DNA from 2 places in the Agrococcus sp. Marseille-Q4369 genome. Region 2 is predicted to be linked to the other one. Evidence: riboswitches for the same ligand, from Rfam matches in the RefSeq annotation. Region 2 holds a riboswitch; the other holds the start of a gene.

Region 1 (4,407 bases), 430 kb from region 2:
TTCGAGGAGGGCGTCGACCTCATCAACACCGGCGTCTTCGGCAACGGCACTGCGATCTTCACGAACGACGGCGGCGCGGCCCGCAAGTTCCAGAACGAGATCCAGGTCGGCATGGTCGGGGTGAACGTGCCGATCCCCGTGCCCGTCGCCTACCACTCGTTCGGCGGCTGGAAGCAGTCGCTGTTCGGCTCCGCCAAGGCCTACGGCGCCGCCGGCTTCGACTTCTTCACGCGCGAGAAGGCGATCACGCAGCGCTGGCTCGACCCGAGCCACGGCGGCCTGAATCTCGGCTTCCCCGAGAACTGAGATAGCGGATGCGTAGGGAAGACCTGCGCGGGCGGGGTGCCGTCGTCACCGGTGGTGGCGGCGGCATCGGCCGTTCGATCGCTCTCGCGCTCGCTGGAGCCGAGATGGACGTCGTCGTGGCCGACATCGAACTCGAGGCAGCCGAACGCGTGCGCGACGAGCTGCACGCGCTCGGCCGTCGCGCGATCGCCGTGCGGACGGACGTCTCGCAGGCCGCGGAGGTCGAGGCGCTCGCCGACGCCGCCTACGCGGAGCTCGGCGACATCGCCGTACTCGCGAACAACGCGGGCGTCACCTGGCGCCCGTACCGGGCGAGCTGGGATGCGTCGGTCGGCGACTTCGAGTGGATCATGGGCGTGAACTTCTGGGGCGCCTTCCACGGGCACCGGGCGTTTGTGCCGCGCATGGCCGCGTCGCCGCTCCCCGCGCACATCGTGAACACCTCGTCGATCGCGACGCTGAAGCCGACGCCCGGCCACGCGGCGTACACGGCGTCGAAGGCGGCGATCGACGGCTTCTCGCTCGCCACCCGCGCAGAGTATGCGGCGGCCGGGCTCGGCATCGGCGTCACGGTGCTCTACCCCGGCCCGGTGCAGACGGGCTTCGCGACGAGCGAGCGGCTGCGCCCCGCCAGCGATCGCGCGGATGCGCGCAGCGTCGTGCCGTGGGAGACGCACACCGACGGCGAACCGCTGCAGACGGGCGCCGAGGCACCGGGCGCGATCGACCCGGCCGTCGTCGGCCCGATCGTGCTCGACGCGATCGAGCACGACCGCCCATATGCCATGACGCATCCGCTGCCGCCGTACGTGCTGGAGCGCACCCGCCTGCTCACCGAGCTCTCGCCCAGCGCCTCGCTGGTCGAGTAGCCGCCACTCCACCCTCTCCCGCGCTGGTCGAGTAGCCGACGAAGTCGGCGTATCGAGACCACTCCTTGTGGGCGGCCGCCCGCAGACTGAGCTCGTGGAGCCACACCGCGCAGCAGTACCGGCCTTCGCCCGAGACCTCGACCGCGAGGTCGCGGAGGCACTCGGCCCCAGCCGAGAGACCGAGCTCGACCTCCGCTGGAACCCGCGCGGCCATCGCGAGCTCGCGTCGTCGATCCTGACCGGCCAGCAGCTCGCCCTCTGGATCGTGCTGCTCGAGCCCGGCGAGTGGGCCGTGCTCGAACTCCCCGGCGGCGAGGAGAGCCACTGGGCGCAGGTGATGCGCGTCGACGAGGACTGCATCGTCGAGGTGCACGACGGCACTCCCGGCGACTGGGCAAGCCGAGTGCTGCGCGAGCGCGACGGCCGCGCTGACTCCGACGAGGCAGCCGACCTCTGGCACGAGTTCGACGCCGCCGAGATCCTCTGGGCGTGGTTGCACGGTGCGCTCCCGAGCGGCTGCCGGCGCGAGCGCCTCGTGCGCCGCCGCGCCGGCTCAGTCGGCGATGTCGTCTGGTGCACCGCCGACCTGCCGCACGGCTCTCGCTAGCGCCTCACTCGCCGAGGTAGCTCGCCGGTGTCATGCCGAGCTCGCGCAGTGCCTGCAGCTCCCGGCCGAACACGCTCACCGCCCACGACGCATCCGCTCGCCGAACGCGCCGCGACAGCTCGACGAGCGCCAGCACGCCCGGCATCGTCGGCGGCCGCCGGTGGAAGGCGACGGCCCAGGCGAGATCGTCGGATGCGTCGTGCAGGTCGACGTCGGGCAGCGGGCTGAGCGGCAGCACGAGCGCGCACAGCTCGCACACGTCGCGATCGGAGTAGGGGTCAGCGGGGCGGCGGACGCCGTCGTGCGGGCAGTCGCGCTGCGCTCGCGCGATCGCCTTGAGCATCGAGATGCCGTAGCCGCGTGCCGGGTCGGGCCAGGCCGGCGGCCGCTGGCACCGCTTGGAGTGCTCGCCTCCGGCGAGCGGTGGTTGCACGTGCATGGGGAGCTCCGTTCCCTCGGCGGGCACGGCGCGCCGCTCCCGCTGACTTGCCCCGCGCGACTGCGCCGGGCCGGCTCTTCCCCTGGGGCACCCCGCTCAGCGGAGGGGGTTGCCGTGCAGCCGGCCAGGTACCGATGGCTGCAGCTCTTGAGCCTGCCACGACGATAGCGCGCCCCACCGACACCGGCCGTCGGTCGAGTAGTCGCCCCTCCCCCTTGGTTCGGGTGATCGCCCCTCCCCGTGGGTCGAGTAGCCGACGAAGTCGGCGTATCGAGACCCATCCGTCGATAGTCTCGCCCCATGCCCGAGCGCACCACCTACCTGCTGATCGACGGCGAGAACATCGACGCCACGCTCGGCGTCTCGATCCTCGACCGCCGCCCAGAGCCGCAGGAGCGCCCGCGCTGGAACAAGGTGCTCGACTTCGCCGAGCGCGCGTGGCAGCAGCCGGTGAAGGGTCTGTTCTTCCTCGCGGTCAGCCACGAGCTGCCGGCCTCGTTCGTGCAGGCGCTCATCGCGATGGGCTACCGGCCGGTGCCGCTGAGCGGCGAGGGCAAGGTCGTCGACATCGCGATCCAGAAGACGGCGGATGCGCTGGCGGCGCGGTCGGACGACGTCATGCTCGTGAGCCACGACCGGGACTTCGCGCTGCAGATGCAACGCCTCGCCGAGGATGGCGCGCGCCGCGTTGGCATCATTGGATTCGGCGAATTCATGGCCGGCGATCTCCGCGACGTCGACGGCGTGGAGTTCTTCGACTTGGAGTACGACGTCGCGGCGTTCACGAGCCGCCTGCCGCGCGTGCGCATCATCCCGATCGACGAGTTCGATCCGCTCGAGTTCCTCTGAGCGTCAGCGTCGGCAACGGGCCGCACGCCCGGCGTCACGGCCTCCGCTCTTCGCCAAGTTCGGACGAGCGCTGGATCGCTCGGCCACGGGCGAACGATTTTGCGGTCGTAAGCAGCTACTGCGACCCGGTGGTGGGGGACTGATCCTCTCGTAGCCGCAGTCGACTTCGTGATGCCGTTAGTCACTCTCCGGAGCCGCATCAGCCGCCTGGGCGTCGTACACGCCGTAGTCGCCGAACGGAGTCCAGGAGCCCGCCGCGCGAGGGGCGAGCCCCGCTCGCTCGAGACGGGCGATACCCTCGTCACGCTCGTTGCCCACCAGCGCTTGCCATGCCTCGACCAGCGCTGGCTCCGCCTTCGCGCCGTGCTCAACCAACACGTCGATCGATACCCCGAGAGCGGCGGCGAGGGCCTCCGTGAATCGCCCCGGGTTCAGTGGAGGGCGAGTTCTCCCAGCATCGGCTGAGGCTGGGAGTTGATCTCACGGTAGTACGCGTTCTCCGCCTCGATCGGCGTGAGATATCCGATCGAGGAGTGGAGCCGGTTCTCGTTGAACCAGTGGACCCAGGACAGCGTCGCGAGCTCGAGCTCGTCGACGGTCCGGAACGGGCCGTCGAGCTTGACGCACTCGGTCTTGTAGAGGCCGACGACCGACTCGGCCAGAGCGTTGTCGTACGAGTCGCCAACGGTGCCGATGGAGGCGATCGCGCCGGCGTCGGCGAGCCGCTCGGCGTAGCGAATCGCTGTGTATTGACTGCCTGCATCGCTGTGATGGATGAGCCCGTCGACCGGCTCGCCAGCCCGCTCGCGCACCCAGAGCGCCATCTCCAGCGCGTCCAGCGGCAGCTCCGTCGGCATCCGGTTCGTGGTGCGCCAGCCGACGAGCTTGCGGGAGAACACGTCGGTGACGAAGGCCGTGAAGCCCATGCCTGACCAGGTCGGCACGTACGTGAAGTCGACGACCCAGAGCTGGTTCGGACGCTCCGCGGTGAAGCAGCGCTGCACGTGATCCGGTGGCCGCACGGCCGACTCGTCGGGGCGGGTAGTGACGAACCGCTTGCCGCGGCGCACGCCCTGCAGGCCCGCTTGGCGCATGAGCCGCTCGACCGTGCAGCGCGCGACCTCAATGCCCTCGCGGCGCAGCAGCCGCCAGATCTTCCGGGCGCCGGAGATGCCGCGGCCGAGCTTCCGGTCCCAGAAGATCCGATCGATCTCCACCAGCAGCTCCGCATCGCGCAGCGACCGCTGGGAGGGCGGGCGCTGCTTGAAGGCGTAGTAGCCGGACGGCGCGATCGGCACGCCGTGCTCGGTGAGCACGCGGCAGATCGGCGCGACGCC
Region 2 (4,407 bases):
GGGTCGAGCACCGGGTACTGCACGCCGCCGCGCGCGGTCGCCTCGATGCCGTCGCCGTAGACGTCGTAGACGCCCGGGATGTCGGCGAGGAACAGCGCCGAGAAGCCGCCGCGCTCGAGCGTCTTGGCGAGGTCCGTCCAGTACGCGAGCTTGTCGAAGTCGCGCGCCTGCGACTCAGGGTGCCGCCAGAGTCCCGGCGACTGGTGGTTGGGCACGAGCATCTCGAAGGCGCTCAGCAGCAGGGGGCGGGTCATCGTGCGGTCCTCTCGGTGGTGGCGAGCGCGGGCTCGGCCTCGGTCGGGGTGGTCTCGTGGTCGGAATCAGGGCGGATGCGCTCGGTCGCGCCGTGCAGGTCGCCCAGGTCGGTGCCGGGCCGGTCGCGCGCGGGGTCGGCGGCGAAGAGGGCCGCGACGATCGAGAGCGCCGCGAGCACTGACAGGTAGCCGGCGATGAGCCACGGCTCGTTGCCGCCCGCCGAGAACAGCAGCGCTGCGATCATCGGCATCAGCCCGCCGCCGAGCACGGAGCCGATCTGGTAGCCGAGGCTCACGCCCGAGTAGCGCACGTGCACGGGGAACTGCTCCGCGAACCACGCAGCCTGCGGCCCGTAGACCGAGTCGTGGGTGATGTTCACGCCGATCACGACGATGAGCGGCAGCAGCGCCAGCGGGCCGGCGTCGAGGAAGGCGAAGAGCGCCCAGCCGAAGACGCCGATGGCGGCGTAGCCGAAGATCGAGACGCGGCGGCGGCCGACGCGGTCGGAGAGCCAGCTCCACAGCGGCGTCGCGACGAGGCCCAGCGCCGAGGCGATCATCACGGCGGTGACGCCCGAGGTCGTGTCGCCGCGTTCGCTCGAGAGGTAGCTGAGCATGTAGACGGTGATGAGGAAGTAGACGGCGTTCTGGCCGAGCCGCAGGCCAATCGTGATGAGCAGCGGGCGGCGGTGGTTGCGCAGCAGCTCGGCGACCGGTGCGCGCGTGACGCCGGTCGAGCGGTGCTGCTCGAACTCGGGCGCATCCTCGACGCCGAGCCGGATCCACAGCCCGAAGGCGACGAGCACCGCCGAGATGAGGAACGGGATCCGCCAGCCGAAGTCGGTGAACTGCTCGGCGCTGAGCGTCTGCTGCACGATGAAGAAGGCGCCGGTCGCGAGCAGCATGCCCGCGGAGGAGCCGAGCTGCGTGAACGAGCCGAAGAGCCCGCGATGCCTGGCGGGCGCGTGCTCGACGCTCAGCAGCGCCGAACCGCCCCACTCGGCGCCCGCCGAGAGGCCCTGCAGCACGCGCAGCACGATGAGCGCGCCGACCGCCCACCAGCCGATCGTGGCGAAGTTCGGCAGCAGCCCGATGATCGTCGTCGCGACGCCCATGAGCAGCAGCGAGGCGACGAGCAGCGACTTGCGGCCGATGCGGTCGCCGAGGTGACCGGCGATGATGCCGCCGAGCGGCCGCACGACGATGCCGACGGCGAGCGTCGCGAACGATGCGATCGTGCCGGCGAGCGCGCTGCCCTCGGGGAAGAACTGCGTGCTGAAGATGAGGGCGGATGCGGTGCCGTAGAGGTAGAAGTCGTACCACTCGATCGTGGTGCCGACGAAGGAGGAGGCGAGCACGCGCCGTCGTTGCGCGCCCCGGTCGATGCTGGTCATGCGGTCGTCCTCTCGTAGCCCAAGGGAGCCGCATCCGGGCACGCCAAGCGCGCTCGGTCGATGCCGGCCAGTGCCGGTGTCGATGCGGGAGATCCATCGGTCCTGGCCGAAGCACCCGCGCGATCACGGGTTGCTGCGGCGTCGTTGAGCCAGGTCTCTCAGCCGCTCTGGATGGTGTGCTCTCAACGTAGGAGCGGCTGGCGGGGGCTGCACGGGTGCGGCGTCATGGACGGTAACAGAGCGGGCGCGCGTGCGAATCTCCAGTCCGCCCACAGGTCCGACTTGTCGGCGGTGCGGGATAGGTTGCACGAGGAGGTGCTATGGACAAGAGCTTGAGGGTGCGCAAGAACATCCAGGCGGCAACTCAGATTGCTGCGCTCGTCTCGAGCGCTATCGCGCCTATGTTCGCAGTTCTGACGATCCGGCTGCTGCCTGCTGCGACGCCATGGCTGTGGGTTTGCATCGTCATCACGGTTGCGGGACTGCTCGGCGGTCTGTACTTGAGGTACTTGGCAGGGGGGCGTCCCGCGGAACCGAAGATCACACAGGTCGCCGCCGCCGATGGTGAAGCGATCACCTACGTCGGGTCGCTACTGCTCCCTCTAGTTGCTGCAACGACCCCATCGCTCAACGACGCAGTTGCATACTTGGCGGTTACTGTCGTTTTTGTTGTGATCTTGTTCCAGACGCGCGCGCTTGCTGTCAACCCCGTGCTATACCTTCTCGGTATCAAGGCCTGGAAAGTGAAGGCAGACACCATCCCTGGGGGCGAGATGATCTTGCTCGGCCGCAATGAGCCGCGCGAAGGAGAATCGTACGCGGTACTGGTGGGTCGCTTCAGCTTGTTCGAAGATCGAAAGGCAAGCACAACTTGAACGCAGATGCCATGGATTGGCGCCGAAGCGAACCGAGCTTCTCCGATCCGAAACTCTTCATGGGCCGCCGCGGACCCAAGGGATTCCAGTTCGGGCGAGTTCAGATTGCGCCCGACGTCAAGTCAGAACTCACAGAGCTCGTCGCAAACGCCAGCAGTCGACTGCGTGAAGGCGAGGGCGTCCGGTACTCCGATACCCGCTTGCTTGAGGAGCATGAACACATGCGCGCTTCGTGGGAAGACATCCTGGGGCCGGATGACTCTAGCGCGGATTCGCTGGATGGCCGCAGCCACGCATCTCCCGCGGCGCATGGCGCTCTCTCGCACAGTGCGTCTTTGCCGACCGGGTTGGCGCAGCTCGACGAGTTTGCCCACTACGTCAGCTTGGACGACCTGCGGACGATTCCCTTCACGTTCTATGCTGTGCTGGTCACCGCCGACGATGGTTCGTCCTGGGTGTTCGTCCGCAGAGTCCGCGGGTTCAGGGTGGCTAAACCGGGTCGCATGCTGTTCAGATATGGGGACGCCCTCGCGAAGTTCGAGGAGCCCCTGTTCCGCATCGAGTACGACTTTGATTTCGTTGTCCGGGGCGAGGAACTGGCTGTCTGGCGACCAGACGACCTGCTTGCCTTGCTGACTGACACAGAAGCGATGGCACGAGCTGTCCCGGCGTATGTGAGCAACATCGAGAGCGCCATCTCCGCTCGGCTAACGCAATCAACCATCGAGTTCGTGAAGACGCGCGGTGCATCAGGAACCCGAGCCGCCCAACAGCTTCGTCGGTTGTCCCGAGCGAACTGGCTGGCAGAGGTCACGGAAGCGGCGCTCGAGATCGCAGTCTCCGATGTGTCAGAAGTCGCTCCTGGAATCCGCGCGACGCCACAAGGACTCGAGGTCCCGGAAGCTGACATCCCGATCTTCCTCAACGTACTGGAACAGCGCGTGTGGCGCGGAGCCTTCGATCGCGAGGTGAGACAGGCTCAAGCGTTCTCGACTGTTCGCGAGTAGGCCACGATCGCCAGTAGCGGGCGAGGTACGGAGAAGTGACCAGCGTGCATCGCGCGGCGCGCTGAGCTTCGAGTCCCGGGTGCGGAGCAAGTCGTCTGACCGCGGTCGCCGTCGGCCCGCGGAGCGCGGTCTCCTGGGCATTGCCCCGGTTCGCCATAGACTCATTCTTGTGGCGAACGGGGCCCAACTGCCAGTGACTCTTAGACGAGGCCAGTGACTCTTAGACGAGGACGGGCGCGCCGATCATCCCGTAGAGGTCCTTCGGGTCCTCGGGCTCTGCGATGAGGTCGATCGGCTCCGAGAAGCGCGTCGTCGCGGTCGCCCTCTGCACGTAGCGGAGCGCCGTGAAGTCCTCGATCGCGAAGCCGACCGAGTCGAAGACCGTCACCTGCTCGCTCGAGGTGCGCCCCGCATCCGCCCCCGTGATGACGCGCCAGAGCTCGGTGACGGGCGAGTCGGCAGGCAGCAGCTGGATCTCGCCCTCGATGCGCGTCTGCGGCTCGTGCTCGACGAAGACGCTGTGGCGGCGCACGATCTCAAGATCGAGCTCGGTCTTGCCAGGGCAGTCGCCGCCGATCGCGTTGAGATGCGCGCCGGCCGGCACCTCGTCGACGCGCAGCACCGTCGCGTTCTGCTTGTCGGCCGTGCACGTCGTGATGACGTCGGCGTCGCGCACGGCGTCGGCGGCGGATGCCTCGATCGAGACCTCGAAGCCGAGATGGCGGAGGTGCCGAGCCGCGGTCTCCGCGGTCGGGCCGTCGACGTCGAAGAGGCGCAGCCGCGTGACGCCCGGCAGCTGCGAGCGCACGGCCAGCGCTTGGAAGACCGCTTGCGAGCCGGCGCCGATCATGCCCATCCGGGTGCTGTCGTGCCGGGC

The links. A riboswitch is a leader RNA that binds a small molecule or an ion and turns the genes downstream of it on or off. The one in region 2 is predicted to bind S-adenosylmethionine.
Region 1: it holds a riboswitch for S-adenosylmethionine, as region 2 does, so the genes downstream of both, JSQ78_RS08260 (hypothetical protein) here and JSQ78_RS10400 (MFS transporter) in region 2, are expected to answer to the same signal.

Annotation. Positions count from the first base shown of each region.
Region 1 is NZ_CP070501.1:1,645,149-1,649,555, forward strand. It holds gene JSQ78_RS08245 (CoA-acylating methylmalonate-semialdehyde dehydrogenase) at 1-306, shown strand, start outside; gene JSQ78_RS08250 (SDR family NAD(P)-dependent oxidoreductase) at 315-1,175, shown strand; gene JSQ78_RS08255 (hypothetical protein) at 1,270-1,782, shown strand; gene JSQ78_RS08260 (hypothetical protein) at 1,787-2,221, opposite strand; SAM riboswitch class IV at 2,260-2,374, opposite strand; gene JSQ78_RS08265 (NYN domain-containing protein) at 2,522-3,070, shown strand; one part of gene JSQ78_RS08270 (IS3 family transposase) at 3,502-4,407, opposite strand, start outside; AL1L pseudoknot at 4,354-4,407, opposite strand, start outside.
Region 2 is NZ_CP070501.1:2,074,164-2,078,570, forward strand. It holds gene JSQ78_RS10395 (LLM class flavin-dependent oxidoreductase) at 1-254, opposite strand, end outside; gene JSQ78_RS10400 (MFS transporter) at 251-1,648, opposite strand; SAM riboswitch class I at 1,739-1,826, opposite strand; gene JSQ78_RS10405 (KwaA family protein) at 1,969-2,523, shown strand; gene JSQ78_RS10410 (hypothetical protein) at 2,535-3,530, shown strand; gene ocd (ornithine cyclodeaminase) at 3,751-4,407, opposite strand, start outside.